4 regions of the Micromonospora sp. IBHARD003 genome follow, and region 1 is predicted to be linked to each of the others. Evidence: riboswitches for the same ligand, from Rfam matches in the RefSeq annotation. Region 1 holds a riboswitch; each other region holds the start of a gene.
What was found. Region 1 has a riboswitch for cobalamin ahead of cobN (cobaltochelatase subunit CobN). Riboswitches for the same ligand answer to the same signal wherever they lie in the genome.
Positions count from the first base shown of each region.

Region 2: linked by a shared signal. The riboswitch ahead of ACTWOL_RS30005 (hypothetical protein) and the one ahead of cobN (cobaltochelatase subunit CobN) in region 1 are both predicted to bind cobalamin.
Region 3: linked by a shared signal. The riboswitch ahead of ACTWOL_RS01900 (energy-coupling factor ABC transporter permease) and the one ahead of cobN (cobaltochelatase subunit CobN) in region 1 are both predicted to bind cobalamin.
Region 4: linked by a shared signal. The riboswitch ahead of metE (5-methyltetrahydropteroyltriglutamate--homocysteine S-methyltransferase) and the one ahead of cobN (cobaltochelatase subunit CobN) in region 1 are both predicted to bind cobalamin.

Region 1 is NZ_JBWBBX010000001.1:4,452,407-4,459,977, forward strand. It holds gene ACTWOL_RS19850 (precorrin-2 C(20)-methyltransferase) at 1-1,280, opposite strand, end outside; gene ACTWOL_RS19855 (precorrin-8X methylmutase) at 1,277-1,918, opposite strand; gene ACTWOL_RS19860 (precorrin-3B synthase) at 1,915-3,255, opposite strand; cobalamin riboswitch at 3,312-3,444, shown strand; gene cobN (cobaltochelatase subunit CobN) at 3,482-7,117, shown strand; gene ACTWOL_RS19870 (GNAT family N-acetyltransferase) at 7,193-7,571, opposite strand, start outside.
Region 2 is NZ_JBWBBX010000001.1:6,843,678-6,851,248, reverse strand. It holds gene ACTWOL_RS30010 (DUF4430 domain-containing protein) at 1-425, shown strand, start outside; gene ACTWOL_RS30005 (hypothetical protein) at 499-1,902, opposite strand; cobalamin riboswitch at 2,013-2,143, opposite strand; gene ACTWOL_RS30000 (prenyltransferase/squalene oxidase repeat-containing protein) at 2,513-5,209, shown strand; gene ACTWOL_RS29995 (hypothetical protein) at 5,206-6,126, shown strand; gene ACTWOL_RS29990 (energy-coupling factor transporter transmembrane component T) at 6,131-7,306, shown strand; gene ACTWOL_RS29985 (ABC transporter ATP-binding protein) at 7,303-7,571, shown strand, end outside.
Region 3 is NZ_JBWBBX010000001.1:469,991-477,561, forward strand. It holds gene dhaK (dihydroxyacetone kinase subunit DhaK) at 139-1,131, shown strand; gene dhaL (dihydroxyacetone kinase subunit DhaL) at 1,168-1,788, shown strand; gene ACTWOL_RS01895 (PTS-dependent dihydroxyacetone kinase phosphotransferase subunit DhaM) at 1,785-2,183, shown strand; cobalamin riboswitch at 2,242-2,462, shown strand; gene ACTWOL_RS01900 (energy-coupling factor ABC transporter permease) at 2,493-3,194, shown strand; partial or broken gene ACTWOL_RS01905 (energy-coupling factor ABC transporter substrate-binding protein) at 3,191-3,496, shown strand; gene cbiQ (cobalt ECF transporter T component CbiQ) at 3,635-4,384, shown strand; gene ACTWOL_RS01915 (ATP-binding cassette domain-containing protein) at 4,381-5,247, shown strand; gene ACTWOL_RS01920 (oxidoreductase) at 5,446-7,461, shown strand; gene ACTWOL_RS01925 (PadR family transcriptional regulator) at 7,518-7,571, shown strand, end outside.
Region 4 is NZ_JBWBBX010000001.1:6,851,806-6,859,376, forward strand. It holds gene ACTWOL_RS30015 (hypothetical protein) at 1-228, opposite strand, end outside; gene metE (5-methyltetrahydropteroyltriglutamate--homocysteine S-methyltransferase) at 420-2,738, opposite strand; cobalamin riboswitch at 2,909-3,129, opposite strand; gene ACTWOL_RS30025 (3-hydroxybutyryl-CoA dehydrogenase) at 3,319-4,188, opposite strand; gene aceB (malate synthase A) at 4,185-5,777, opposite strand; gene aceA (isocitrate lyase) at 5,875-7,158, opposite strand; gene ACTWOL_RS30040 (short-chain fatty acyl-CoA regulator family protein) at 7,550-7,571, shown strand, end outside.

The sequences.
Region 1 (7,571 bases):
CGGGCCTTGGCCACCTGCCAGACGCGGCTGCGGGAGCCGGGGTTGTAGAGGGCGAGGACGAGGTCCGCGGCCGCGGCGGCCGACAGGCGTTCCGCGATGACCTCCCAGGGCTTCAGCCGGTCGGAGAGGGAGATGGTCGCGTAGTCGTGGCCGAGCGGCGCGCCCGCGCGGGCCGCCGCCGCGTTCGCCGCGGTCACACCGGGCAGTACCCGCACGGGCACACCGGCGTACGCCTCCTGGGAAGCGACCTCCAGCACGGCCGTGGCCATCGCGAAGACGCCGGGATCGCCGCCCGACACCACCGCCACCCGGCGCCCGCGCCGCGCGAGGTCCAGAGCGAACTCGGCGCGCTCGGACTCCACCTTGTTGTCGGAGCCGTGCCGGCGCTGCCCGGGGCGTACCGGTACCCGCTCCAGATAGGTCGTGTAGCCCACCAGGTCGTCGGCGGACGCGAGCGCTCCCCTGGTCTCCGGGGTCAGCCACAGCGGTCCGGCGGGGCCGGTGCCCACGACCACGACCTCGCCCTGCGGCCGTGTCTGCGGCCGCACCTCGTCGATACGGCTCGGCAGCACCGCGACCGAGAAGTACGGCACCGATTCCGGGTCCACGTCGGCCAGTCGCTCCGTGCGCTCGCCCTCCATCGTGGCGCGCTCGACGTAGCGTGCGTCGTCGAGCCGTCCCGCCCGCCGCAGCGCGCGGCGCACCGCCGGGAACGTACGCCCCAGCTTCATCACCACCGCCGAGTCGGTCCCGGCGAGACGGGCCGTCAGCTCCTCCTCGGGCAGGGTGCCCGGGATGATCGTCAGGACTTCCTCCGCCTCGCACAACGGCTCCCCGAGCCGTGCCGCCGCCGCGCTCACCGAGGTGACGCCGGGGATGACCTCGGTCGGGTAGCGGTGCGCCAGTCGCTTGTGCATGTGCTGGTACGAGCCGTAGAAGAGCGGGTCGCCCTCCGCGAGGACGGCGACGGTGCGGCCGGCGTCCAGATGTTCCGCGAGCCGCTCCGCGGCCTCTTCGTAGAAGTCGTCGAGCGCGCCCCGGTAGCCGCCGGGGTGGTCGGTGGTCTCGGTGGTGACCGGGTACATCAGGCGCTCTTCGATGTGGTCGGAGCGCAGGTGCTTCGCCACGATCGAGCGGGCGATGGAACGCCCGTGCCGGGCGCAGTGGTACGCCACGACGTCCGCCTCCGCGATGACCTCGACGGCCCGGAGGGTCATCAGGGACGGATCGCCCGGCCCGAGTCCGACTCCGTACAGACGGCCGGTCCGCTGGGTGCTCACTCTGCCTCACTCGCCATCGCGTTGATCGCGGCCGCGGCCATGGCGCTGCCGCCGCGCCGCCCGCGTACCACCAGGTGTTCCAGGCCCGAGGGGTGCGCGGCGAGCGCGTCCTTGGACTCGGCGGCGCCTATGAAGCCGACCGGGACGCCGATGACGGCGGCCGGGCGGGGTGCGCCCTCTTCGATCATCTCGAGGAGCCGGAAGAGCGCGGTCGGCGCGTTGCCGACGGCGACGACAGCCCCGTCGAGACGGTCGCGCCACAGCTCGAGCGCCGCGGCGCTGCGGGTCGTGCCGAGTTCGGCGGCGAGGGCGGGCACCTTCGGTTCGGAGAGCGTGCAGATCACGTCGTTGCCGGCGGGCAGCCGCTTGCGGGTGACACCGCTGGCCACCATCTGCGCGTCGCACAGGATCGGCGCACCGGCGCGCAGGGCCTCACGGGCGCGGGCCACCACCCCGGGCGTGTACGCGAGATCGCGGACCAGGTCGACCATGCCGCAGGCGTGGATCATCCGCACCGCGACCTGGCTGACGTCGGCGGGAAGCGCGGCGAGGTCGGCCTCGGCGCGGATGGTGGCAAAGGACTGGCGGTAGATCTCCGCCCCGTCCTTCTCGTAGTCGAACACGGTCTTCTCGCTCATCTCGTTGTACGGGTACGGGTTGTGGCGACGGTGCGGGCGAGCTCGGCCGGGGACGGTACGGGGACGCCGGCGCCGCCCACGCTCACCCGGTATGTGCCGTCCGTGGTGGCCACGACGTCCACGTAGTCCCCCTGGGGCCGGCCGCAGCGCCGCTCGCAGCCGGACCAGTACACGGGAAGCCCGCGGCCGGGTGCGGGTCTGGCGGCGGAGCGTGCGTCGGCGCGTACGTCGGCGAGCGACTTGGCGCAGCCGGGCCGCCCGGTGCAGGCGCCGACCCCGTACCAGGGGGAGTCGGCGCGGGTGACGAACCCCGCGGCGGCCAGCCGCGCCAGCAGGGCCGCGGCTGCCTCGCGGTCGTCGAAGCCGGGTACGACGATCCCGCGCCAGGGGGTCAGCCGCACCTCGTCCACGGGCAGCGGCAGCAGCGTCCGCAGCTGTGCGGTGGTGAGCCGCCCGAGGGGCGCGGCGACCGACACCGCCGTGCCGCGGGGCCCTTCGGCCAGTCCGGGCTCCGGCCGGACGTGCCCGGTGGGACTCGTGAGTGTGGTGGGGCTATCGGTGCCGACGGGGCCGGGAGCCGGACGCGCTGCCGTGTGCGGCGGGCCGGCCGGCGTGTCCGCCCGCACCCCTGCCCGTGCCAGATGTCTGCCCACGGGCACGTCCTGCCCAGACGGCAGTTCCCGTACGCGCCACGCCCCGGTCCCCGCGGCGTGGGCCGCCTCGAGGAAGGCTCCGGCGGCTGCGAGGGCCGCGCGCGGGGCGTCCTCGGAGGACACACGGAAGGCGCTCCGGCCGATGCGGACGACCGCCGTCCCGCCGGGCTCTGCGAGCAACGTCACATCCGCGCCGAGCTTCGCCACGTCCCCGCGCCCGTCGTCCAGGGCGAACAGGAAGCGGCCGGACAGATCCGCCGCCCAGTCCGCCGCGCACAGCAGCGCGTCCAGCTCCCGGGCCCACAACTGCACGTCCGTGTGCCCCAGTCCGTCCAGCCCGGCCAGCGGTGAGGCCACCACGTTCCGCACCCGCTCATGGGTGTCGGAGGGCAACAGGCCGGCCCGGTGCAGCAGCGCGGCGAGCGGGCCCCCGCAGGCGTCCCCGAGGCCGCGCAGCTCCACATTGCCCCGGGAGGTGATGCTGAGCGATCCGTCCCCCAACTCCTCGGCCGCAGTGGCCAGCGCGGAGAGTTGACGCTCCGTCAAAAGACCGCCGGGGAGCCGGAGTCGGGCCAGCCGCCCGTCCTCCGCGCCATGCAGCCGCAGCGCTCCCGGACAGGCGTCGCCCCGGTCCCGTATGCGAGATTCGCCCGGGTCTGCGGGGCTTGTGGGTGTGGGCGGCATGGCGGCGAGCATACCCACGTCCTTCCAGGTGGCCGCCCTGCAGTCGGGGAACAACCTCTACTATGCAGACGGCATGGGGTCCCAGGACCCCGGGGAGGAAGCCCGGTGGAAATCCGGCGCGGTCCCGCCACTGTGAGCCAGGCCCGAAAAGGCCCGGCGAGTCAGGAACTCCCGCCGACCACGACCACCCGGGGCGCGGAAACCCCGAGGAAGGCCTGCGCACGCGATGACGCACGCGACGATCCTGCTGCTGTCGACCTCCGACACCGACCTGCTCAGCGCCCGCGCCGCCGCGGGTCCGGTCGAGTACCGCTACGCGAACCCCTCCCGGCTTCCCGTCCAGGACGTCCCCGGTCTGCTGGAGGGCACCGACCTCGTCGTCGTACGCCTCCTCGGCGGCCTGCGCGCCTGGCAGGAGGGCCTGGACGTGCTCCTCGCCGCGGACCAGACCCGCCCGGTCGTGGTCCTGACCGGCGAACAGGCCCCCGACGCCCAGCTGATGGAGGCCTCCACCGTCCCCATCGGCATCGCTGCCGAGGCCCACGCCTACCTCGCACACGGCGGCCCGGAGAACCTCGAGCAGCTCGCGCGCTTCCTGTCGGACACGGTCCTGCTCACCGGCCACGGTTTCGAGCCCCCGGCCGCGGCACCCACCTGGGGCCCGCTCGACCGCACCCCGCGGGGTACGGACGGCCCGGCGATCGCCGTGCTCTACTACCGCGCCCACCACATGAGCGGCAACACCGCCTTCGTCGGCGCGCTCTGCGACGCCATCGAGGACGCGGGCGGCCGGGCCCTGCCCCTCTATGTGGCCTCGCTGCGCGCCCCCGAGCCCGAGCTCCTCGACCGACTGCGCGGCGCGGACGCCATCGTCACCACCGTCCTCGCCGCCGGCGGCACCAAGCCGGCCGAGGCCCAGGCGGGCGGGGACGAGGAAGCGTGGGATGCCGGCGCGCTCGCCTCGCTCGACGTGCCCGTGCTGCAGGCGCTCTGCCTGACCGGTTCGCGCAGCACCTGGGAGGAGAACGACGAGGGCCTCTCCCCGCTGGACGCCGCCAGCCAGGTCGCCGTCCCCGAGTTCGACGGACGCCTCATCACCGTCCCGTTCTCCTTCAAGGAGATCGACGAGGACGGCCTCCCCGCCTATGTCGCCGATCCCGAGCGGGCCGCCCGCGTCGCCGGCATCGCCGTCCGCCACGCCCGGCTGCGCCACATCCCCAACGCCGACAAGCGCCTCGCGCTCGTGCTGTCCGCGTACCCGACCAAGCACTCCCGCATCGGCAACGCGGTGGGTCTCGACACCCCGGCCTCCGCCGTCGCCCTGCTGCGCCGACTCGCCGCCGAGGGCTACGACTTCGGCACCGAGGAGATCCCGGGCACGGTCTCCGGCGACGGCGACGAGCTGATCCGGGCGCTCATCGAGGCCGGTGGCCACGACCAGGACTGGCTCACCGAGGAACAGCTCGCCCGCAATCCGGTCCGTATCCCCGCCGCCGACTACAAGCGCTGGTACGCGACCCTGCCCGCCGAACTGCGCGAGCAGGTCGAACGGCACTGGGGCCCGGCACCCGGTGAGATGTTCCTGGACCGCTCCCGCAATCCCGAGGGCGACATCGTGCTCGCCGCCCTGCGCCGCGGGAACCTGCTGATCGTCATCCAGCCGCCGCGCGGCTTCGGCGAGAACCCCATCGCGATCTACCACGACCCCGATCTGCCGCCGTCGCACCACTATCTGGCCGCCTACCGCTGGATCGCGGCCCGGCAGGACGACGGTGGCTTCGGCGCCGACGCGATGATCCACCTCGGCAAGCACGGCAATCTGGAGTGGCTGCCCGGCAAGAACGCGGGCCTGTCCGCGGCCTGCGCCCCCGACGCCGCGCTCGGCGACCTGCCGCTGGTCTACCCGTTCCTGGTCAACGACCCGGGCGAGGGCACCCAGGCCAAGCGCCGGGTCCACGCCACCCTCATCGACCACCTCGTCCCGCCGATGGCCCGCGCCGACTCCTACGGCGACATCGCGCGCCTGGAGCAGCTGCTCGACGAGTACGCGCAGATCTCCTCGATGGACCCGGCGAAGCTCCCGGCCATCCGCGCCCAGATCTGGACCCTGATCCAGGCCGCCAGGCTCGACCACGACCTCGGTATGGACGAGCGGCCCGAGGACGACGGCTTCGACGACTTCCTGCTCCACGTCGACGGCTGGCTGTGCGAGGTCAAGGACGCCCAGATCCGCGACGGTCTGCATGTGCTGGGCGGTGCGCCCACCGGAGCCGAGCGGGTCAACCTGGTCCTGTCGATCCTGCGCGCCCGTCAGATCTGGGGCGGTACGACCGCGCTGCCCGGACTGCGCGAGGCACTCGGCCTGGACGAGTCCGCCGCGACGCGCACCACTGCCGACGAGGCCGAGGCCCGGGCCCGCGCCCTGGTCGAGGCCATGGAGGAGGCCGGCTGGGACCCGGCCGCGGTGGACTCCGTCGCCGGGGGACACGGCCAGGCGGTCGCCGACATCCTGCGCTTCGCCGCGCGCGAGGTCGTGCCGCGGCTCGCCGCCACGACCGATGAGCTCGACCACGCCGTCCACGCGCTGAACGGCGGCTTCGTTCCGGCGGGCCCGTCCGGCTCGCCGCTGCGCGGCCTGGTCAACGTGCTGCCGACGGGCCGCAACTTCTACTCCGTCGACCCCAAGGCCGTCCCCTCGCGCCTCGCCTGGGAGACCGGCCAGGCCCTCGCCGATTCGCTGCTCACGCGCTACCGCGCGGACAACGGCGAGTGGCCCACCTCCGTCGGTCTCTCCCTGTGGGGGACGAGCGCGATGCGCACCGCGGGCGACGACGTCGCCGAGGCCCTGGCGCTGCTCGGCATCCGCCCCGTCTGGGACGACGCCTCGCGCCGGGTCACCGGTCTCGAGCCCGTACCCGCCGACGAGCTGGGCCGCCCGCGTATCGATGTGACCCTGCGCATCTCCGGCTTCTTCCGGGACGCCTTCCCGCACGTCATCGGACTGCTCGACGACGCGGTGCGGCTCGCGGCGTCGCTGGACGAGCCCGCCGACGTCAACCACGTACGGGCACACGCCCAGGCGGACCTGGCCGAGCACGGGGACGAGCGCCGCGCCACCACGCGGATCTTCGGCTCCCGGCCCGGCACCTACGGCGCCGGCCTGCTCCAGCTCATCGACTCCCGCGACTGGCGCACCGACGCCGACCTCGCCGAGGTCTACACGGTGTGGGGCGGCTACGCCTACGGCCGCGGTCTCGAAGGCCGCCCGGCACGCGAGGAGATGGAGACGGCCTACAAGCGGATCGCGGTCGCGGCCAAGAACACCGACACCCGCGAGCACGACATCGCCGACTCCGACGACTACTTCCAGTACCACGGCGGCATGGTCGCCACCGTCCGCGCGTTGCGCGGCACGGCCCCCGAGGCGTACATCGGCGACTCGACCCGTCCCGAGACGGTCCGCACCCGCACGCTCGTCGAGGAGACCTCCCGGGTCTTCCGCGCCCGCGTGGTCAACCCCAAGTGGATCGAGGCGATGCGCCGCCACGGCTACAAGGGTGCCTTCGAGCTCGCCGCGACCGTGGACTACCTGTTCGGGTACGACGCCACGACCGGGGTCGTCGCCGACTGGATGTACGACAAGCTCACCGAGACCTACGTCCTGGACCCGGAGAACCGCGAGTTCCTCCAGCAGGCCAACCCCTGGGCGCTGCACGGCATCGCCGAGCGGCTGTTGGAGGCGGAGTCCCGGGGGATGTGGGAGAAGCCGGATCCCGCGGTCGTCGAGGCGCTGCGGCAGGTGTTCCTGGAGACCGAGAGCGACCTCGAGGGCGACGACGACGGCGAAGACGGCGGCAAGTAAGGACGGCAGCCCGCACACGGGTGCGTACGGGCCGGGCCGGGATGGGCCCGTCCCTTACGCACCCGTGTGCGGAACTCACAGCTCCTTGCCGAGGTACACGTCCGCGTGCCCCCCCGGCATGCCCTCGATGCGGTGGATCTCCGCATAGCCGAGCCGCTCGTAGAACGGCGGCGCCTGAAAGGTGTACGAGGACAGGTACATCCGGGTGCAGCCCCGCGCACGGGCCTCCTCCTCGGCGGCGTGCAGCAGCTTGCTGCCCCAGCCGCCGTGCCGGTGGCCGGCGTCGACCCAGAGCATGTCGACGAAGCCGCACTCGCCCCAGGTCCAGCCGGTCAGACCGCCGATCAGCTCACCGTCGTCCCCCGTGGCGCGCACCGAGAACTCACTGGTGTCCGCGCCGCTCGCGCGTGCGTTGAAGTCGGTGAGCTCCTCGTCGAGGCGCTCGCAGAGTGCG
Region 2 (7,571 bases), 2.4 Mb from region 1:
CCGCTCCGGCGGTCGCCCACGCCAAGCCCGCGCCCCGCACCAATGCTCCGATCAAGGTGTCCCTCACCGTGCAGGGTCCCGACGGGCTGCTGTTCAAGGGCAGGATCAAGACCAGGGGGCACGACGTCACCACGGCCACGGGCGGTACCCACAAGTGCGATGGCACGAACGGCGGAGCCAACCCTTCCAAGGTGCCCACTCCGACGGCCGCTCTTGACGATGCCGCGCGCAAGAGACACTTCACGTGGGACGGCACCTGGTACGACTCGTTCGACGACTTCTCCGTCGACACCATCAAGAAGGTGAGTGGCGGCGGTTCCGCCTACTGGAGCATCTCCGTCAACGGCACGCCGACACCGGTCGGCGGATGCCAGTTCACGCTGAAGGCCGGCGACCAGGTGGCGTTCACCTGGACCGCCTTCTGACCCTTCGCCACACATGTGCGGCGCCGGGGGCCCGCGGTGGGAAGTACACCGCGAGCACCCGGGCCTCCCCCGGTCAGCTGCCGTACTTCAAGGCGATGGTGTCGCCCACGCTGATCACCTTGTTACGGGCGGCCGATGCGAACGCGGAGCCATCGACGCTGACCTTCCACGTCGACTCGCCGCTGTTGGCCTTGCCGTTCACGGCCGTGATGGTGTCCGTACCGGAGGACGGCGTCACGCTCGTGACGCATCCGGAGGGGGCCGAGCCCGCGATGGCGGCGGTGAGCACGTCGCCCAGGGTGGTGGTGGTACCGGTCGGGGTGAAGGACACCGCGCAGACCTTCAGGTTGCCCGTGCCGTCGTCGACCGTGAGCGCCAGCTTGGCCGCGGTCCCGGCGGTGAAGCCGCCCTGCGCGACCCACTTGCTCTCGCCCGCGCTCACCGGAGTCGGCGGCGCGGAGGTGAAACCGCCGCCCGCGACCGCGCGCAGGCCGTCGACCGAGGCATAGGCGTTGGGCACGGTGTCGCCCGGCAGGTACTTGAAGCCGCCGCCCGGCTTGAACTGCTGCCCGATGAGGAAGTCCAGCGGAGTCTTGCCTGCGGCGGTGAGGAAGTCACCGGTCTGGGGGTTGATTCCGCAGGCGTTCAGCCCGGATACCGCCCATCCATTGGAGTTGGTGTTCACACCGAACATGGCATTGAAGGCGCCCGATCCGACGACGAGCTTGCTCTTGAGGAACGCCTTCGCCTGGACGATGTCGGGGTCGGTCGCAGGGACGCCCGACACGCACAGCGCGGCCATGGAAGCACCGGTCATGTCGATGTCGCCGGCCGCGGCGAGCTGCGAGGGATTGCCTTCGGCCTTGCTGAAGTTCCAGCCGCCGTCGTTGTGTTGGTTGGCGCGGATCCGGGTGACCACCTTGTCCAGCAGGGCCTGCGGCACCCGCTGGTCGCCTGCCTGGGTCTTCGCTCCGCCGAGGGCGAGGGCCGCGAAGACGGTGCCGTTGTAGTACGCCGAGGGTCCGAAGTAGCCGGCTTCGGCTGTCTGCCAGTAACCGTAGATGTCGGCGATCAGATTCCGGTGTGCGGCGACGCGGGCGGGGTCGATGCCCGCGGCGTAGGCGTTGACCGTGGCACGCTCGTAGTCCGTGACGACGGGCGAGCCCGACGGCCAGCCCGCTGCCGACAGCTTCGATCTGTAGACCTTGCGCGCGTTCTTCGTGGCGTCGCCGCCTGGGGTGACGTCCGCCGCGGCGGTGCCGGCCGCGGCGAAGGCCGTGTACGCCCACTCACTCAGTCCCGTGTAGGAACCGTCTGCGGCCTGCAGGGTCTTGAGGTACGCGATGCCGTTCGTCTTGGAGGTGGTGATCTGCGCGGGTGTGGCGGTGGCGGATGCCGGTGAGACCGTGAGGACGAGTGCCCCGATCGTCAGGGGGGCTGTCAGCGAGGTGCGGCGGATCATGCGGGTTCGGCCCATGGCCTGCTCCTGAGAGTAGGGGGACGCCGGCCCGCGCCTCGGTCTCGCCGGAAGGACGCACGGCGGAGGAGTGGTGGCCGCCGTCCGAACGCGTGGTAACAGCTTCCTGTGGTGTTCGCCGCCTGGGCATTCGGGCTCGGTACCGGCTCCTCGCCGATACCACACCGCTGCGCGTCAGCCCCGGATTCTCACCAGGTTCCCCCATGTGGCAGCACATGACGCTACCCGAGAGCTCAACAGACTGCCAGTGCCGCGTACTTGACCCGGGGTGGGCGTGGCCAGACTGGTTCACGAGACCTTGACGATGCGCCCACAAGCGTGTTGCAATCCGGCTGATACACACTCAGTACCAGGGGAAGCCGGTCGAACTCCGGCGCTGACCCGCAACCGTAGGCACGCCATCCGCGTGTGAGCCGGAATGCCTGGGCTGGGCAGCACTTCAGCGACAAGCGCCGTCGCGGTCTACGGCGTGGTTCGACCAGCCCCGACGGTGTTCCCCGTGCGGGGCCTCCAGCCACGCGCAGGTCCGCCCGGCCGACACGAGGGGCCCGCGGTGAGGACTGGAAGAGCAGCAGAGCGCAGGGCGAAGAGCGCGAGAGCGATCTCCTTGATGTCGGCTCTCGTGCTGACCCTCCTGGCAGGCGTGTCCTTCGTCATGGGGTCGACGCCCGCGGTCGCCGACCCGATCCAGGGCTGTACGGCCACCAAGGGTGCGATCATCGCCGTCGACTTCGGACCGTTCGGCGGCAAGCTCGAACGCGGCTGCGACACCACTCCCACGACGGGGTACGACCTGCTCCACGAAGGCGGCTTCACCACCACGGGCACCGAGCACGACGGCCCCGGGTTCATCTGCCGGATCGGCTACGGCCCGTTCGACTCGGGCAAGCAGTACCCCACCCCGGACAAGGAGGACTGCCGGCTCACCCCTCAGGCCACGGCGTACTGGTCCTACTGGATCGCCTCGCCCGGCCAGAACAGCTGGACCTACAGCCCGCTCGGTGCCATGAGCCGTATGCCGAAGGCCGGTGACGTCGACGCCTGGGTGTTCGGCGGCACCGAGGTCGACGGCAGCACCGGCCGGCCCGCCTTCTCGCCGGACGACGTACGCGCAGCCGGTGGCGGCACCCCGGACCCCGGCGGCCCGACTGTGCCCAGCGCCGACATCGACCTTCCCGCCGCCGCGCGCTGGATCACCGGCAGACTCACCGACGGCGAACGGGTCGTCGACGAGGGCGCGGACACCCCCAACTACGTCCTCACCACCGAAGCGGCCTACGCGCTCGCCGCGGCCAACGGCAAGAGCGCGGCACTGGACAAGGTGACGGCGTTCCTCGCCGGGCAGAGTGGCGCCTACGCCTACCCCAACGGAGCGGACCAGGCTCCGGACCCGGCGGCCGCCGCCCGGCTCGCCCTGCTCGCCGTGATCACCGAAGGCGACCCACGCGCGTTCGGCGGCCACGACCTTCTGGCCGACATCACGGCGCACGTGTGCGACTCGGGTCCGGAGAGCGGCCCCAAGCCCGGCTGCACCGCGAAGGGCGACTTCCTGAACGCCGGTTACGGCGACGGCCAGGCGCTCGCCGTGCTGGCTCTGCTGCGCGGCGGCGTTCAGCCGCCGGTCGAGACCGTGACCCGGCTGACGCAGCTCCAGTGCGAGGACGGCGGTTTCACCAGCATCCTGATCCGGCCAGGTGAGAACTGCGACAGCGAACCGGCGTCCACCGGTCTGGTCACCCTCGTCCTTCACAAGGCCGGCGGACACACCGACGCCGTGGCCGGTGCCCGCGACTTCCTGCGGAAGGCGCAGCTCGGCAACGGCTCCTACCCCGGCTACACCGGTTCCACCACCGGCAGCGTTCCAGCCACCGCCCTCGCCGCCCAGGCCCTGCGCGCCCTCGGTGAAACCTCCCGCTCGGACGCGGCCGTCGCGTGGCTCGCCGGCCGGCAGATCAAGGACGGCGGATTCGGCTTCGACGAAGGCGCCACGGACTCCTTCCTCTACGCCACCACCCCCGCCGTGCTCGCCGGCTCCGGCACCGACTTGGTGACGCTGACCGTCAAGAAGCCCGAGCCACCGAAGCCCTCCCCGGATCCGTCCACCCCTCCCCCGGCCTCCCCACCCGGAGACGGGCCCGACCTCAAGAAGGGTGTGAAGTACCTGACGGCCCCCGCCCGGCTCAAGCAGGGCCGCTGGTACGAGAACGCCCCGGGCAGCGCGTTCGCCGACTACGGCCTGACGATCGACGCTGCCTACGCCCTCGCGGCCACCGGCCATGACAACGCGGCGCTCCGCAACATCGTGGACTTCCTCGACAAGGGCGGCAAAGACGGCACGGGCCGCGGTGTGCACGCCTGGACCGGTGCGGGAACCGCGCACGCAGACAGCGGTTCGATCGGCAAGACCGCGCTGCTCGCCGAGGCCGTCGGACGAGACCCCCGGAACTTCGGCGGGCAGGACCTCATCGCGGCACTCACCAGGGCCGTGTGCCGGGCCCCGGGCAAGCCGGGTGACCGCTCATGCGCGGCGAAAGGCAACTACCGCTACGCGGACTCCGTCTTCGACCAGGTCCTGGGAGTGATGGCACAGGTGCGGGCCGGCGAGAAGGACGCCGCCCAGGAGCCCATCGCCTACCTCATGAGCCTCCAGCAGCCGTCCGGAGCATGGCCGAGCCTGATCCCCTCGGCCAAGGACTCCGACGTCGACTCCACCGCGATGGCCGCCATGGCCCTTGAACTGGTCGGAGGGGACGAGGCGGACGAGGCCGTCGACAAGGCACTCACCTGGATCGCGGGGAAGCAGCTCAAGGACGGTGGCTTCCCGGGAGCCTCCGGCAACTCGGTGAACTCAGCGGCACTCGCGGTCCAGGGGCTGTTCCTCGACGCGAAGACGTACCAGGCCCAGATCGCGAAGGCCCGGAAGTTCCTGGCCTCCCAGCAGAACACGGACGGCGGCTTCAACGTCACCAAGGGCGGGCAGCCGGGGTCGGATGTGCGTGCCTCCGCCCAGGCGGTGGGCGGCGCCACGGGCATCTCGTTCGCCCGCCTCGAACGGAGCCTCGCCGGAACCGCCCCGCAGCCGGTTCCCGCCCCCTCGGGCTCCGTCCCCGCCATCGTCACCCCTGGTGACTCCACCGGCGGGGCCGCCGGCACGGACGGCGCCCCCGGTTCCGGTGGCGGCGGCGCCCTGGCGTCGACCGGTGTACAGGTGGGGGCACTCACCGCGGCAGCCGTCGTACTGGCCCTCGCCGGGTGGCGTCTCGTCGCGGCGGCCAGGAGCCGTCGCACGGCCGGAGGTGGAAGGTGACGCGGCGGGCGATACGCAGCGCGGCGCGGGCGGCCACAGCTCTGGGACTGGCGGCGGCATCCGCGTACGGAACACCGGGGCTCGCCGTCGCCGCATCCCAGCCCATCGGCAGGTGCACCACGTCATCGGGGGTGGTGCTGGCGGTGGACTTCAGCCACTGGGGCGGCCCGGTCTACCGCTCCTGCGGAACGACCCCGACCACCGGCTACGAACTGCTCAACCAGGGCGGGTGGCGCACCACCGGCACCGGGCACGACGGCCCGGCATTCATCTGCCGCATCGGCTACAGCGGCCACCAAGGCGGCAAGCAGTATCCGACCGCCCAGCAGGACGACTGCGTCCTCACCCCGCCCGCCTCCGCGTACTGGTCGTACTGGCACGCCGACGCGGGGGAGAACGACTGGAAGTACAGTCAGCTGGGCGCGATGAGCTACAAACCCAAGCCCGGCAGCGTCGATCTGTGGATCTTCGGCGGGACGAATGTCGAGGGCACCAGCGGGCGTCCCAAGGTCACCCCCGACCAGCTCCGCGCGCACAACACCCGCCCGACCGGGAGCAGTTCCGGCACCAAGCCGGGTGGGAACGGTTCCGGGAACCGCCCGGAGACCCCCGCCGACCGGCCACCTGCCACCCCGCCGCGTACCACCCCTCAGGCGACGGCCTCCGCGAGCGCGTCGCCGAGCCCGTCAGCCTCGGCGTCTGCCTCCACCTCCGCCGCACCCTCCGCTTCACCGGCATCACCATCCGCCGTCGCTGCTCCGGGCGGCGGCCCGAAGGTCGTGGACGCGGGGCCCGCCGCGGACACGGAACACAACACCGGCTCGGTGCTGCCAGTCGTCGGCACCACCGCCCTGGTGCTGCTGATCCTGGGGGCGGCGGGCCTCGCCGCGAAACGCCGCCGTCGCGGTGCGGAGTAGCCGGGTGCCCCGTACCACCACGGACGCGCGGCCCCAGGCTGCGGAACCCGCCATTCCCGACCCGCGAGGGCGGCGCCTGCCCCGCTCGCTGCACCCGCTGGCCTGGTGGATATGGGCCCTCGCCCTCGCGACCGCCGTCAGCCGCACCAACAACCCGTTGCTGCTGTTCCTCGTCCTCGCCGTACTCGGCTACGTCATCACCATGCGCCGCACCGAGGCGCCCTGGGCACGCGGCTTCAAGTACTACCTCTACCTCGCCCTCACCGTCGTCGCGATCCGCGTCGTCTTCCGCGCGGTCTTCGCCACCGGCATCACCCCGAACGACCACTTCCTCTTCTCACTCCCCCGCATACCCACCCCCGACTGGTACGCCGGCATACAGATCGGCGGACCCATCTCCCTGGAAGCACTGCTCTCGGCCGCCACGGACGGACTTCGGCTCGCCTGCATGCTGTGCTGCATCGGCGCTGCCAACACCCTCGCCAACCCCAAACGCGCCCTGCGGGTCCTACCCGGCGCCTTGTACGAACTCGGCGTCGCGGTCACGGTGTCGCTCAGCGTCGCGCCCCAACTGGTGCAGAGCGTGCAGCGCGTACATCGGGCGCGACGGCTGCGCGCAGGGCGCACCAAGGGTCTGCGTGCCCTGCGCGGGATCGTCGTCCCCGTGCTCGAAGACGCGCTGGAACGGTCGCTGCGGCTGGCAGCGGCCATGGACTCCCGGGGCTACGGTCGAGCCGGATCGGCCACCCCGCGGTCCCGCCGGCTCACCGGAGCCCTCATGCTGTCGGGCATGTGCGGGCTGTGTGCCGGGGCGTACGGTCTGCTCGACGCGACCGCGCCCCGGTTCCTGGGATTCCCCGCACTGCTGGCCGGTTCCGCCCTGTGCGTGGCCGGACTCCGTCTCGGAGGGCGGCGGGTCACCCGGACCTCGTACCGGCCGGACCCCTGGCTCTTCGCCGAGTGGGCCGTGGCCGGATGCGGACTCCTGTCCGCGGTCGTCCTGTTCGGCGGAACCGGCTTCAACGCGGCGGAACTCAATCCCTCGATCTATCCGCTGAGCTGGCCGACCCTGCCCCTGGTACCGGCAGCCGCGATCCTGCTGGCCGGCAGCGCCGGGTTCCTGGCGCCACCACCGACACCTCACGCCCTGTCCGCACTGCCCACCCAGGAACCAAAGTGATCACCTTCGACCAGGTCAGCGTGGTCTATGACGGGGCCGACGCACCCGTACTGCGCAACGTGGACCTGACCATCGAGGAAGGCGAACTCGCCCTCGTCGTCGGTCACACAGGCGTCGGCAAATCGACCCTGCTGGGAGCGGTGAACGGCCTCGTACCGCACTTCACCGGCGGAACGCTCTACGGACGGGTGACCGTCGACGGCCGCGACACCGCGGACCATCCGCCCCGCGAACTCGCGGACGTGGTCGGAGTGGTGGGCCAGGA
Region 3 (7,571 bases), 4.0 Mb from region 1:
GTGCCGGTCCCGGGCGGGTCCCTGCGGGGCGACGATACGGCGCCCCCTGGCGACACAAGATCAATAAGTCGCGGCGCACGGCCTGACCTGGGAAAATACTGATACGGCGATCGACGTACGTCTCACCTGGAGGTAGCGATGAAGATGCTCATCAATGTGCCGGAGACGGTCGTCGCGGATGGGCTGCGGGGCATGGCCGCGGCGCATCCCGGACTGCGGGTGGACGTCGAGAACCGGGTGGTGGTGCGCGCAGACTCACCCGTCGCCGGGAAGGTGGGGCTGGTGTCCGGGGGCGGGTCCGGGCACGAGCCTCTGCACGGCGGGTTCGTGGGTCTGGGGATGCTCGCCGCGGCATGCCCGGGTGAGGTGTTCACCTCGCCCGTACCCGACCAGATGGTGCGGGCCGCGGCGGCGGTCGACAGCGGCGCCGGGGTGCTGTTCGTGGTCAAGAACTACACCGGAGACGTCCTGAACTTCGACATGGCGGCGGAACTGGCCGAGGACGAGGGCATCCAGATCGCGAAGGTGCTGGTGAACGACGACGTGGCGGTGACGGACAGCCTCTACACGGCCGGCCGGCGCGGGACCGGCGCGACGCTGTTCGTGGAGAAGATCGCGGGGGCGGCGGCCGAGGAGGGCGCGCCGCTGGAGCGCGTCGAGTCGGTCGCGCGCGAGGTGAACGCACGGTCACGGAGCTTCGGTGTGGCGCTGACCGCGGTGACGACGCCGGCCAAGGGATCCCCGACCTTCGATCTGCCGGCCGGTGAGCTGGAGCTCGGCATCGGTATCCACGGCGAGCCCGGCCGGGAACGCCGTCCGATGATGACGTCCCGGGAGATCGCGGACTTCGCGGTCGACGCCGTCCTGGAGGACCTGAAGCCGTCCAGTCCCGTTCTGGTACTCGTCAACGGGATGGGGGCGACGCCGCTGCTGGAGCTGTACGGCTTCAACGCCGAGGTGCACCGGGTGCTCGGCGAGCGGGGCGTGCCGGTGGCCCGTACGCTCGTCGGAAACTACGTGACGTCGCTCGACATGGCCGGCTGCTCGGTGTCGATCTGTGCGATGGACGAGGAACTGCTGCGGCTGTGGGACGCGCCGGTCGAGACCCCGGCGCTTCGGTGGGGCCGCTGATCCATGGAAGCTGTGAAACCGGGAGAAGGAGTGCCTGTGCTCGACACCGGGTTCTTCCGCAGTTGGATGTACGCCGTGGCCGACGCGATGAACCGTGAGGCCGCGCAACTCACCGAACTCGACGCGGCGATCGGCGACGCGGACCACGGCACCAACATGCAGCGCGGTTTCACCGCCGTCAGGGCCGCGCTGGAGACGGACGCACCGGACACCCCGGCTGCCGTACTGGTGCTGTCCGGACGGCAGTTGATCTCCACGGTCGGCGGGGCGGCGGGGCCGTTGTACGGAACGCTGCTGCGGCGCGCGGGCAAGATGCTCGGCGACGACCCGGAGGTGTCACGGGAGCAGCTCGCGGACGCGCTGCGGGCCGGCGTCGCGGCGGTGGCCCAGCTCGGCGGTGCGAGGGCCGGGGACAAGACCATGCTGGATGCGCTGGAGCCGGCCGTGGAGGCTCTGGACGAGTCGTTCCCTGCCGCGCGGGAAGCTGCCGGTGAGGGTGCCCGGGCGACCGTGCCGATGCAGGCGCGCAAGGGCCGGGCCAGCTATCTCGGTGAGCGGAGCATCGGGCACCAGGACCCGGGAGCGACGTCCGCGGCCCTGCTGATCGCCGCCCTCGCGCAGACCGCGGCCGACACGGGTTCCGGGGAGGCCTCGTGAGCTTCGTGGGCATCGTCCTCGTCTCGCACAGCGCGGAGGTCGCCGCCTCCGTCGCCGCGATGGCCAGGGGGCTGTCGGGCGGTGGCGAGGCTCCCATCGCGGCTGCCGGAGGCACGCCCGACGGCGGACTCGGCACCAGCTCGGAACTGATCACGAGGGCGGCCGCGGAGGTGGACCGGGGCGCCGGGGTCGCCGTACTGGCCGACCTCGGCAGTGCCGTGCTGACCGTGAAGACCCTGCTGGCCGAGGGCGGCGAACTGCCCGAAGGCACCCGGCTGGTGGACGCGCCGTTCACCGAGGGCGCGATCGCGGCGCTCGTCACGGCCTCCGCCGGCGCCGGCCTGGACGCCGTGGTGGCGGCGGCGACGGAAGCGTACGGCTACCGGAAGGTGTAGGGCTTTTCGTGCGACCGGGGGGCGTACGCCGGGCGCCCGCCGGGCGGGTGCATCCGTGCGCGCTTGTGATGATCCAGGTCAAAGCATTAGTGTCGCAACGCCTTGGTGAACGGGAAACCGGTGGAGTACCGGTGCGGCCCTCGCCACTGTGATCGGGAAGTCCGGCTCCATCCGAGGAGGAAGCCACTGGACGGCCGCGGGTGACCGTTGCCTCCGGGAAGGCCGAGCCGGGCGGCAGGACCCGTCAGCCAGGAGACCGGCCGGGGCGCGTTGTCCATCCACGAGGTGCTGGAGAAGGTCTCCCCAACCATGCATATAGCCGAGGGGTATCTGCCCCCGTTGCACGCGGCCGCCTGGGGCGCCGCGTCCGCCCCGTTCGTGATCCACGGAGTGCGGGCACTCACCCGGGAAGTCAAGGCCCATCCCGAGTCGACCCTGCTGCTGGGCGCGGCCGGTGCCTTCACGTTCGTCCTGTCGGCCCTCAAGCTGCCCTCGGTGACGGGCAGTTGCTCCCACCCGACCGGGACCGGACTCGGCGCGATCCTGTTCAGACCTCCGGTGACGGCCGTGCTGGGGACGATCACCCTGCTGTTCCAGGCACTGCTGCTGGCGCACGGTGGGCTCACCACGCTCGGCGCCAATGTCTTCTCCATGGCGATCGTCGGTCCGTGGGCCGGATACGGGATCTACCGGCTGCTGCGGCGGTTCGAACTGCCGCTGATGGTCTGTGTGTTCGCGGGCGCGTTCGTGGCGGACCTGTCCACGTACTGCGTCACCAGCGTGCAGTTGGCCCTGGCCTTCCCCGACCCGGGAAGCGGTGTCATGGGCGCGCTCGCCAAGTTCGGCGGCATCTTCGCGGTCACCCAGATCCCGCTCGCGGTCAGCGAGGGCCTGCTCACCGTGCTGGTGATGCGGCTGCTGGTGCAGTCCAGCAAGGGTGAGCTGACCCGCCTCGGTGTGCTGCTCCAGGGCGGAGAGCGGGACAACACCAAGGAGGGCACGGTCCGATGAGCCGCAACGCGAAGATCAATACCCTGCTGCTCGCGCTGGTGGCGGCGCTGGCCGTGCTCCCGCTCGTACTGGGGCTCGGCGACCACAAGGAGGAGCCGTTCACCGGCGCCGACGCCGAGGCCGAGACCGCCATCACCGAGCTGCAGCCCGACTACGAGCCCTGGTTCGCCCCGCTGTACGAACCGCCGTCCGGCGAGATCGAGTCGGCGCTGTTCGCCCTGCAGGCGGCACTCGGCGCCGGGGTACTGGCGTACTACTTCGGGCTGCGCAAGGGGCGCCGGCAGGGCGAGGCCCGGGCACAGGCGCGCACGGCGGCGCCCGGGCACACCGGAGCGGACGAGACGGCGGCCGCGGCCTCCACCACCGGGAGCACGCCCACCGGGGGAGCGTTCACCGGGGGCGCGGACTCCCCCGCCGACCGGACCACGGCGTGACGGCCGGTGCTGCCGATCGACGCGGCGGCGCACAGCAGCCGCTGGCGCCGCCGCCATCCCTGGGACAAGGCCGTCCTCGGTTTCGGCCTGACGGTCTGCGCCATCTCGCTGCCGCCGTGGCCCGGCGCCGTACTGGTCGCGGGCGCGACCCTCGCGGTGCTGCTCGGACCGGCCGGGGTGGCGCCGCGGCTGCTGTGGCGGGCCTGGCGGGTGCCGCTCGGATTCTGTGTGACGGGCGCGGTGCCGCTGCTGTTCGCGGTGGGCGGGCCCGACGGACTGGTGGCGCTCGCACCTGACGGGCCGCTGCACGCGGTGCGACTGCTGCTGAGGACGTCCGCGGCCTCGCTCGGGGTGCTGCTGTTCGCGTTCACCACACCGGTGTCGGACGTGCTGCCCCGGCTGGTGCGCGCCGGCGTACCGGCGCCGGTGGTCGATGTGGCCCTGGTGATGTACCGGATCGGTTTTCTGCTGCTCGACGCGGTGCAGCAGATCCGCCAGGCGCAGGCCGCACGTCTCGGCCACACCAGCCGTGCGGCGACCTGGCGTTCCCTCGCGGGCCTCGGGGCGACCGCGTTCGTCCGCGCCTTCGACCGCGCCCAGCGGCTCCAGACGGGGCTCGCCGGGCGCGGCTACGACGGGACCCTGCGGGTCCTGGTCCCCCAGACGCCGGTGTCCCCGCGCTTCCTCGCCGTCTCGGGCGCCCTTCTCGCGTCGATCGTGGCACTCACCCTCGTACTGGAAAGGTCCGTTCTATGACTGCGCCCCCGGGTCACCGGGCCTTGTCCCCCGTCGTGGAGCTGGTCGGTGCGGGCTATGCGTACGCCGACGGCCCCCGGGTGCTCGACGGCGTGGACTTCGCCGTGCCCGGGGGCCGCTCCCTGGCGCTGCTCGGGCGCAACGGCGGCGGGAAGACGACCCTGCTGCGGCTGCTGAGCGGCGGGCTGCGCTGCGGACGGGGAAGCCTGCTGCTGGACGGCGAGCCGGTGGCGTACGACCGGGCCGGACTGACCCGGCTGCGCACGACCGTGCAGTTGGTGGTGCAGGATCCGGACGACCAGCTGTTCGCGGCGTCGGTGGGGCAGGACGTGTCGTTCGGGCCGATGAACCTGGGGCTCTCCGAGGACGAGGTCCGGGCCCGGGTCGCCGAGTCGCTGGAGGCACTCGACATCACGGCCCTCGAGGACCGTCCGACCCATCTGCTCTCCTACGGTCAGCGCAAGCGCGCCGCGATCGCCGGAGCCGTGGCGATGCGGCCGCGGGTGCTGATCCTGGACGAGCCGACCGCGGGCCTCGACCCGCACGGCCAGGAACGGCTGCTCGAGGTACTGAGCCGGCTGCGGGACGGCGGCACGACGGTCGTGATGGCGACCCACGACGTGGACCTGGCGCTGCGCTGGGCGGACGACGCCGCCGTGCTCACTCCCTCCGGGCTTCGGACGGGGCCGGCCGGAGCGCTGCTCGCCGACCGGCAGCTGCTGGAGGCGGCGCGGCTGCGCAGGCCCTGGGCGACGGCGGTGGCGGATCTGCTGCGCGCCCACGGGCTGCTCGACGCGGACGGCGAGGGACCACGGACCCCGGAGGAGCTCGATCGCTGGGCCTCGGCGGTACCGGGGATGTAAGGGGTCGATCCGCCGGGGAACGGGCCGGAGCGGACGTCGGGGGCCGGGACGCGAGTGCGTCCCGGCCCCCGACGTGCTGGCCCTTTCCGTCCCGGGCGACGTAGCGCAGCTCACGCCCCCAACATTATGCAACTAGTTGCACAAGGCTCCCCGGACCGTCTACAACTGGGACGACGACATTGCGCGAGGAGGCGCCGGATGACCCCGTACCCGCATCTGCTGAGCCCGCTCGACCTCGGGTTCACGACACTCCCCAACCGTGTGCTGATGGGCTCGATGCACATCGGCCTGGAGGAGGCGGAGAACGGCTTCGAGCGCATGGCCGCCTTCTACGCCGCCCGCGCACGCGGCGGCGTCGGCCTGATCGTCACTGGCGGTATCGCCCCCAACGACGAGGGGCGGCCCTACGACGGCGGTGCCAAGCTCACCACCGAGGCGGAGGCCGCACAGCACCGCACGGTGACCGACGCGGTGCATGCGGCGGGCGGGCGGATCGCGATGCAGATCCTGCACTTCGGCCGGTACGCCTACCACCCGCAGCTCGTCGCGCCGACTGCGCTCCAGGCGCCGATCAGCCCGTTCGTCCCGCACGCCCTCAGCGACGAGGACGTCGAGCGGACGGTCGAGGACTATGTGAGGGCCGCAGAGCTGGCGAAGTCCGCCGGATACGACGGCGTCGAGATCATGGGCTCCGAGGGCTACCTCATCAACGAGTTCATCGCGAGCGCCACCAACAAGCGCGACGACCGCTGGGGCGGCTCGTACGCCAACCGGACCCGCTTCCCCCGCGAGATCGTCCGCCGTACCCGTGAGCGCGTGGGTGACGACTTCATCATCATCTACCGTCTGTCGATGCTGGACCTGGTACCGGGCGGCTCCTCGCTCGACGAGGTGGTGGTGCTCGCCAAGGAGATCGAGGCGGCCGGTGCGACGATCATCAACACCGGTATCGGCTGGCACGAGGCCCGCATCCCGACGATCGCGACCTCCGTACCGCGCGGTGCGTACAGCTGGGTGACACAGAAGCTGATGGGCTCGGTCTCGGTGCCGCTCGTCACCAGCAACCGCATCAACACGCCCGAGGTGGCCGAGGCGTTGCTGGCCGAGGGGCGCGCCGACATGGTCTCGATGGCGCGGCCGTTCCTGGCCGACCCGGAGTTCGTCGCGAAGGCACGTGAGGACCGGGCCGAGACCATCAACACCTGCATCGGCTGCAACCAGGCCTGCCTGGACCACACCTTCAGCGGCAAGATCACCTCCTGCCTGGTCAACCCGCGCGCCTGCCACGAGACAGAGCTGGTCCTCTCCCCCACCCGGCTGCGCAAGCGCCTGGCCGTCGTCGGCGCCGGGCCCGCGGGGCTCTCCTTCGCGGTGTCGGCCGCAGAGCGCGGGCACGAGGTGACGCTGTTCGACGCCGCCGCCGAGATCGGCGGGCAGCTGAACATCGCCAAGCGGATCCCGGGCAAGGAGGAGTTCGAGGAGACGCTGCGCTACTTCCGCAGCCAGCTCGAGCTGCACGGCGTCGACGTCCGGCTCGGGACGTTCGCCACACCGGAACTGCTCTCGGGGTACGACGAGATCGTCATCGCCAGCGGCGTCACGCCCCGTACCCCCGAGATCGAGGGCATCGACCATCCGAGCGTGGTCAGCTACCTCGATGTGCTGCGCGACGGGGCCGAGGTCGGCGAGCGGGTGGCCGTCGTCGGCGCGGGCGGCATCGGCTTCGACGTCGCGGAGTTCCTCACCGACGGCGGCGAGGGCGCGAGCCTCGACCCTGAGACCTACTTCCGCCAGTGGGGCGTGGACACCGCGTACGCGGCGCCGGGCGGCCTTCGCACCCCCGAGCGGCCCGCACCTCCGCGCTCCGTGCACCTCCTGCAGCGCAAGACGAGCAAGGTCGGCTCGGGGCTCGGCAAGACGACCGGCTGGATCCACCGCACCGAGCTCAGGCACCGCGGGGTGACGATGATCGCCGGGGTGACCTACGACCGCATCGACGACGAGGGCCTGCACATCACCGTGGACGGCACGTCCACCGTGCTCGCCGTGGACACGGTCGTGCTGTGCACGGGGCAGGAGCCCCGGCGTGATCTGTACGAGGAGCTGAGCGCGTCCGGGCACACGGTCCACCTCATCGGCGGCGCGGACATCGCGGCCGAACTCGACGCCAAGCGCGCCATCGACCAGGGCACGAGGCTGGCAGCTGCGGTCTAGTAGGTCCTATCCGGGCACCTTCGTCCGGATCGGGCACCGCTGCCTAGGATGCGGTCATGTCACTCCCGCACGCGATCCTCACCGCCCTGCTCGAGAAGCCGTCGTCGGGG
Region 4 (7,571 bases), 2.4 Mb from region 1:
GGCGAGGTCGTCGTCCAGGGCGCTGAGACGGACGGGATCGCGCGCGTCGTCCAGGACGACGGCACGGATCACCGTTCCGACGACCGCCGCGGAGTCGCCGTCCAGCCGGCGCGGATCCTTGGCGTTGTCGATGAAGCCCGGTGTTCCGTCCGGCAACTCGACGTCCAGCCCCCAGGGCCGGACCGATACGACACGGGCGTCGTATTCCTGATGGAGCATCGAAGACATCCCACGCATCCTCTCGCGAGTTGGGTAGAGCGGTGTGACGCCGTACAGCCTCTCCGGAGGCGGCAGGGGCCACCTCCCCGCACGGAGCGCAGCGCCCCCGCACGGAGTGCAGCACCTGTGCCAGGACCTCCGATCTCCGTACCGCGCGCGGGCCGGGACGCTTGCGGCGTCCCGGCCCATCGGTTGCGCGGTCAGGAGGCGGGCAGCTCACCCCGGACGGTACGGGCGGCGGCGACCAGGTTTTCCAGGGACGCGCGCGTCTCGGGCCAGCCGCGGGTCTTCAGGCCGCAGTCGGGGTTGACCCAGAGCCGTTCGGCGGGGATGGCCCTGAGGCCGGTGCGCAGCAGTCCTGCGGCCTCCTCGGTGCTGGGGACGCGCGGGGAGTGGATGTCGTAGACGCCGGGTCCGGCCTCGCGCGGGTAGCCGTGCGAGGCGAGTTCGCGGGCGACCTGCATGTGCGAGCGTGCGGCTTCCAGGCTGATGACGTCGGCATCGAGGTCGTCGATGGCCTGCACGATGTCACCGAACTCCGCGTAGCACATGTGCGTGTGGATCTGGGTGCCCGGCCGCACTCCGGCGGTGGTGAGCCGGAACGCCTCGGTCGCCCACGCCAGGTACGCCTCGCGGTCGGCGCGCCGCAGCGGCAGAGTCTCACGCAGCGCGGGCTCGTCCACCTGGATCACCGAGGTCCCGGCCGCCTCGAGATCGTGCACCTCGTCGCGCAGGGCGAGGGCGACCTGGCGGGCAGTGTCTCCCAGCGGCTGGTCGTCGCGGACGAAGGACCAGGCGAGCATGGTGACCGGGCCGGTGAGCATGCCCTTGACGGGGCGGTCGCTCAGCGACTGGGCGTAGGACGTCCAGCGGACCGTCATCGGCTGGGGCCGGGAGATGTCGCCGGCCAGGATCGGCGGCCGGACGTACCGGGTGCCGTAGGACTGGACCCAGCCGTGCTGCGTGGCCAGGTAGCCGGTGAGCTGCTCGGCGAAGTACTGCACCATGTCGTTGCGTTCGGCCTCGCCATGGACGAGGACGTCGATGCCGGTCTTCTCCTGGAAGGAGATGACCTCCTGGATCTCCGCCTTGATGCGTTCCTCGTAACCGGCTGTGTCCATGCGTCCCGCGCGCAGGGCGGCGCGTGCGGTGCGCAGTTCGTCGGTCTGCGGAAAGGAGCCGATGGTCGTGGTGGGCAGCAGCGGCAGCCGGAGGTGGGCGCGCTGGGCGGCGGCACGCTCGGCGTACGGCTGGGAGCGGCGCGCGTCAGCGTCCGTCACGGCCGCGGAGCGGGCTCGCACGGCCGGGTCCCGGGTGATCGGAGATCCCGCGCGGGAAGCGAGATCGGCGCGATTGGCGGCAAGTTCGGCCGTGATGGTGTCGGTGCCCTGGGCGAGGCCCTTGGCGAGGGTGACGATCTCGGCGGTCTTCTGCTTGGCGAAGGCCAACCAGCGCCTGATCTGCGGCTCGATGTCCTGCTCGGCGGCGGCGTCCAGCGGGACGTGCAGAAGAGAGCAGGAGGCGGCCACGTCGACCCGGTCGGCGAGTCCGAGGAGGGTGCCGAGCGTGGACAGCGACTTCTGCAGGTCGTTGATCCAGATGTTGCGGCCGTTGACGACACCGGCGACCAGGCGCTTGCCGGGCAGTCCGCCGACGGCGGCCAGGGCGTCCAGATTCGCGGCAGCCGCTTCGGTGAAGTCCAGCGCGACGCCATCGACCGGTGCCTTGGCCAGGACGGGAAGCGCGTCGCCGAGGCGGTCGAAGTAGGAGGCGACGAGCAGCTTGGGCCGGTCGGTCAGCGCGCCGAGGTCGCGGTAGGCACGCTCGGCAGCGTTCAGCTCGGCCGGGGTGCGGTCCTGCACGAGCGCGGGCTCGTCCAGCTGCACCCACTCGGCTCCGGCCGCACGCAGGTCGGCGAGGACCTCGGCGTAGACGGGAAGCAGCCGGTCGAGAAGGGTCAGCGGCTCGAAGCCCACGGGTGCATGTGGGGCGGGCTTGGCGAGCAGAAGGTAGGTGACGGGGCCGACCAGCACGGGCCGTGCGGCGAGTCCCTGGGCGAGGGCTTCCTTCAGCTCGGCGACCTGCTTGGTGGAGTCGGCCGTGAAGACGGTGTCGGGGCCCAGTTCGGGGACCAGGTAGTGGTAGTTGGTGTCGAACCACTTGGTCATCTCCAGCGGAGCGACCTCCTGTGTGCCGCGGGCCATGGCGAAGTAGCCGTCCGTCGCGTCGGTGCGGACGGCGGCGCGGTGCCGCTCGGGGATCGCGCCGACCATGACGGTGGTGTCGAGGACGTGGTCGTAGTACGAGAAGTCACCAGTGGGCACCTCGTGGATGCCGGCGTCGGCGAGCTGTCGCCAGTTGCTCCGCCGGAGCTCGGCGGCGGTGGCGTGGAGGGCTTCGGCGGTGACGTGGCCCTTCCAGTAGCCCTCGATCGCCTTCTTCAGTTCCCGGTTCGGGCCCTGGCGGGGGTAGCCGTACACGATGGCACGTGCTGCCGCGGCTGCGGACTTCGCTGTCACGGAGATCTCCTTCGCGAGATGAATCCCTGAGATCCCGGAGACGGGACGAGGGCGCGAAGGGAATGACGAACCGGACGGCCACGACCCCGCGAGGCAAAGGCACGGTCGTTCCGTCTGGTGTGTACGCCGACCCGCCCTCGAGGTCACCGGGATGTCCACGTACGGAACGGTCCGCACGCGGGCAGTTGGCAGGTCTTCGGACTCATGGGCACGCCCCCTCTCCGGAGGACACCTACTGGCCGTCGCTTCCCAGACCCGGTACCTCGGACCCAGTGCGTATGACGGCGGTCGTTCCCACTCACCGCTGCGGGGCAGTCCCGGATTCCCACCGGGTTCCCTCTTACGACACCCCGCCTGGCGGACGGGGCGAACCAGCTGCTCCGGTCAGCCTACGGGGTGGCGTAGCAAAGGGAAGAGGGCCGTCCAGCATCCGGAAGGTGAGAGGGGAGCACGCCGGAGGCGGAACGCGGAGGGGCGGGAAGCGCCGCACCTGTGCTTCCCGCCCCTTTCCCAGTCGCGCCGCGCGGGACCCTCACCCCTGCGGCGGTACGGGCCCCTCAGCCCGCGTCGTACCAGGCCCTCAGCCCTGGTCGTACATGTGGAACCCCCGGCCGGTCTTCCGGCCGAGCATCCCCGCCTGCACCATGCGCTGGAGCAGAGGCGGCGGGGCGTACAGGGGTTCGCGGAACTCGTCGTAGAGGGACTCCGCGATGGAGGCGACGGTGTCCAGGCCGATCAGGTCGGCGAGCTTGAGCGGACCCATGGGGTGGGCGCAGCCCAGTTCCATCCCGGTGTCGATGTCCGCGGCGGTGGCGAAGCCGGATTCAGCCATTCGGACGGCGGAGAGGAGGTAGGGAACGAGCAGGGCGTTGACGACGAAGCCGGCCCGGTCCTGGGAGCGGATGACCGTCTTGCCGAGCGCGCGTGCCGCGAAGTCCTCGACCACGGCCGTTGTTTCGGCCGAGGTGTGCAGCGAAGTCACCACCTCGACCAGTGGAAGTACGGGGACAGGGTTGAAGAAGTGCAGGCCCACGACCCGGTCCGCGCGGGATGTCGCCATGCCCAGCCGCATGATCGGCAGGGAAGAGGTATTGGAGGCGAGCACGGCCGCCGGATCTTCAATGATCTTGTCGAGGGCGGCGAAGACCTCGGTCTTGGCGTCCGGGTTCTCGATGACGGCCTCGATGACGAGCTGCCGGTCGGCGAGGTCGTCCAGGCTGCCGGTGAACGCTATCCGGGCGAGCGCGTCCTGCGCTGCCGTCCGCTCCAGCTTCCCGCGCCGCACCGCCCGGTCCAGCGAGGCTGCGACCCGGTCGCGGGCGGTGCGGGCGGCGACCGCGTCCGCCTCGCAGACCACGGTGTCCAGCCCGGCCCGCGCGCACACCTCGGCGATACCGGCCCCCATCTGTCCACCGCCGACCACGCCGACGCGTGCGATGCCCGCGCTCACGCCTGTACCTCCGGCCTGCGCACGAGGTGACGGGTGTAGGCGTCCGGCGTGAAGAACAGCGGCAACTCGCGGCTCAGCGCGATCCGTTCGAAGAGCGAACGGATGTCGTCGACAGGCGCCCACGGGTACTCGGCGCCGACCGCAGCGATCTCGTCGTCGACGATCTTCTCGACGGTCTCCCGGTCGATCACCCGGTGCCGCAGCCACTGCCAGATCTGCACCCGGGCGATCTCGGCGGTGGCCGCGTCCTCCATCAGCCCGTCGATGGCGACCGCGCCCTGGCCACTCAGCCACGCGGCGTAGTACCGCAGTGCGACGGAGATGTTGGTACGCACACCGTCCGGGGTGGGCGGGCCGCTGATCCGTCGCACCGACAGCAGGTCGGCCGCAGTCACGTCCACGTCGTCGCGGGTGCGGTCGAGCTGGTGGGGGTGGTCGCCGAGAACACCGTCGAACACGTCGCGGCAGACGGGGACGAGTGCCGGATGGGCGACCCATGAGCCGTCGAAGCCGTCCTCGGCCTCCCGCTCCTTGTCCAGGCGGACCTTGGCGAATGCCGCTTCGTTCGCGGCCGGGCCCTTGCCGGGGACCTGTGCGGCCATGCCGCCGATGGCGTGGGCGCCGCGCTTGTGGCAGGTGCGGACGAGGAGTTCGGTGTATGCCCGCATGAAGGGCGCGGTCATCGTCACCTTCGCGCGGTCGGGAAGAAGGAAGTCGGTGCGGTGCCCGAAGGTCTTGATCAGACTGAACAGGTAGTCCCAGCGGCCCGCGTTCAGTCCGGCGCTGTGCTCGCGCAGCTCGTAGAGGATCTCCTCCATCTCGAACGCGGCGCTGATCGTCTCGATGAGGACGGTGGCGCGAACGGTGCCCTGGGGTATGCCGAGGAGGTCTTGGGCGAGGACGAACACGTCGTCCCACAGCCGGGCCTCGTAGCGGTTTTCCAGCTTGGGCAGGTAGAAGTACGGGCCGTTGCCGGCGTCGATCTGCCGCTGGGCGCAGTGGAAGAAGTACAGGCCGAAGTCGACGAGCGCGGCGGGCACCGGGCTGCCGCCGTATTCCAGGTGCTCCTCGTCCAGGTGCCAGCCGCGCGGGCGGACCATGATGGTCGCGAGCCGGTCACCAAGCCGGTACTCCTTGCCCTCGGGCGAGGTGAAGTCGATCCGGCGCTCGATGGCGTCCAGCAGGGTGAGCTGCCCGCCGACGACGTTGTCCCACAGGGGCGCGGTGGCGTCCTCGAAGTCCGCCATCCACACCTTGGCACCGGAGTTGAGCGCGTTGACGGCCATCCGGAGCTCAGGCGGACCGGTGATCTCCACGCGGCGGTCGGTCAGTCCGGGCGCGGGCGGCGCCACCCGCCAGGTCGGATCGGCGCGCACGGCTGAGGTGACCAGCGGGAAGTCGAGCGGGGAGCCCGTCGAGAGGCGGATGGCCTGCCGGCGCCGCTCCTTCAGGAGTTCCAGCCGGCGCTCGCCGAAGGCAGCCACCAGGCTGCTCACGAAGTCGAGGGCGGCGGGGGTGAGGATCTCGTCGTGCCGGTGACCGGGCGCGGCGAGGACACGAAGCTGCTGGGTGAGTGCGGTGGTGGTCATCTGGCTCTCCTGAGGGGTGGGAGCGGAGGGGGACGGAGACGGTTCGTCCCCCTCCGCTGGCCGGGGTCGGCCGGACGCGGGGCATCGGCTCAGTGGCCTAGTGGAACTGCTCTTCCTCCGTGGACCCGGCCAGGGCGGTGGTGGAGGAGGCGGGGTTGACGGCGGTGGAGACCAGGTCGAAGTAGCCGGTGCCGACCTCGCGCTGGTGCTTGACGGCGGTGAAGCCGTGGGCCTGCGCGGCGAACTCCTTCTCCTGGAGATCGACGTAGGCGGTCATCCCGTGCTCGGCATAGCCACGGGCGAGGTCGAACATGCCGTGGTTGAGGGAGTGGAAGCCGGCCAGCGTGATGAACTGGAACTTGTAGCCCATCGCGCCCAGCTCGCGCTGGAACTTGGCGATCTGGTCGTCGTCCAGCGCGGCCTTCCAGTTGAACGAGGGCGAGCAGTTGTAGGCCAGCATCTGGTCCGGGTACTGCGCGTGGATGGCCTCGGCGAACTCCCGGGCCTGCTCCAGGTCGGGGGTGCCGGTCTCGACCCAGATGAGATCGGCGTACGGCGCGTAGGCCAGACCGCGGGCGATGACCGGGGCCATGCCGTTGCGGACCCGGTAGAAACCCTCGGCGGTGCGCTCCCCGGTGACGAACTCGGCGTCGCGGTCGTCGACGTCCGTAGTGAGCAGGTTGGCGGCCAGCGCGTCCGTGCGGGCGATGATCACGGTCGGCACGTCGGCGATGTCGGCGGCGAGCCGGGCCGCGTTCAGGGTGCGGATGTGCTGCGAGGTCGGCACCAGGACCTTGCCGCCGAGGTGGCCGCACTTCTTCTCGGAGGCGAGCTGGTCCTCGTAGTGGATGCCCGCGGCACCGGCGGCGATCATCGCCTTGGTCAGCTCGAAGGCGTTCAGCGGGCCACCGAAGCCGGCTTCCGCGTCGGCGACGATCGGCGCGAGCCAGTCCGTGGTGTCGCCGGCGTTCTCGGCGGTCGCGATCTGGTCGGCGCGCAGCAGCGCGTTGTTGATCCGCCGCACCACCTGCGGCACCGAGTTGGCAGGGTAGAGGCTTTGGTCGGGGTAGGTGTGGCCGGCCTGGTTGGCATCGGCGGCGACCTGCCAGCCGGAGAGGTAGATGGCCTGGAGTCCGGCCTTGACCTGCTGTACCGCCTGGCCGCCGGTCAGCGCGCCCAGCGCGTGGATGTAGTCCTGCTCGTGCAGCTGACGCCACAGCCGCTCCGCACCGCGCCGGGCGAGGGTGTGCTCCTCACGGAGGCTCCCGGACAGCCGGACGACGTCCTCGGAGCTGTAGGTGCGCTCGATGCCCTGCCAGCGCGGGTCGGTGGCCCAGCGCCGCGCAAGGTCCTTGGACGCCTGCGTCCTCGCTTCTGCCATGACTGTCTCCGTCTCCTCGGTCTGTAACTGACTGCCAATCCCGCCGTCCGGATGAACAGAGGTGGCACTGCGTGTCGATTCGCTGAGATGCGGCCCGCCGTCACCCGGAGGTGAAGCTGAGCAATGTTGCCGTTGCGGGTCGCTGTCGCTGCCGGGGTCTCCGATATCAGGGCAGAACTCGTGAATTCGTGCCCCGGTTCCGAGCCTCGCCCGCCGGTTCCGGCGGGCCGCCCTACGACTCTGGCATTGGCACTGAGTGCCATCAAGCGGGGATGCGTGCCAATCTTTGCGAATCTTCACGCCCGTTTTTGCCAATCTTGCGAAGGCTCCGAACGCGGGATGCTCCCGTACGCTGACCGAGGTCAGGTCCCCGGCGCGGAGGAACGGTTCGGTGAGCAAGACGTACGCGGGTG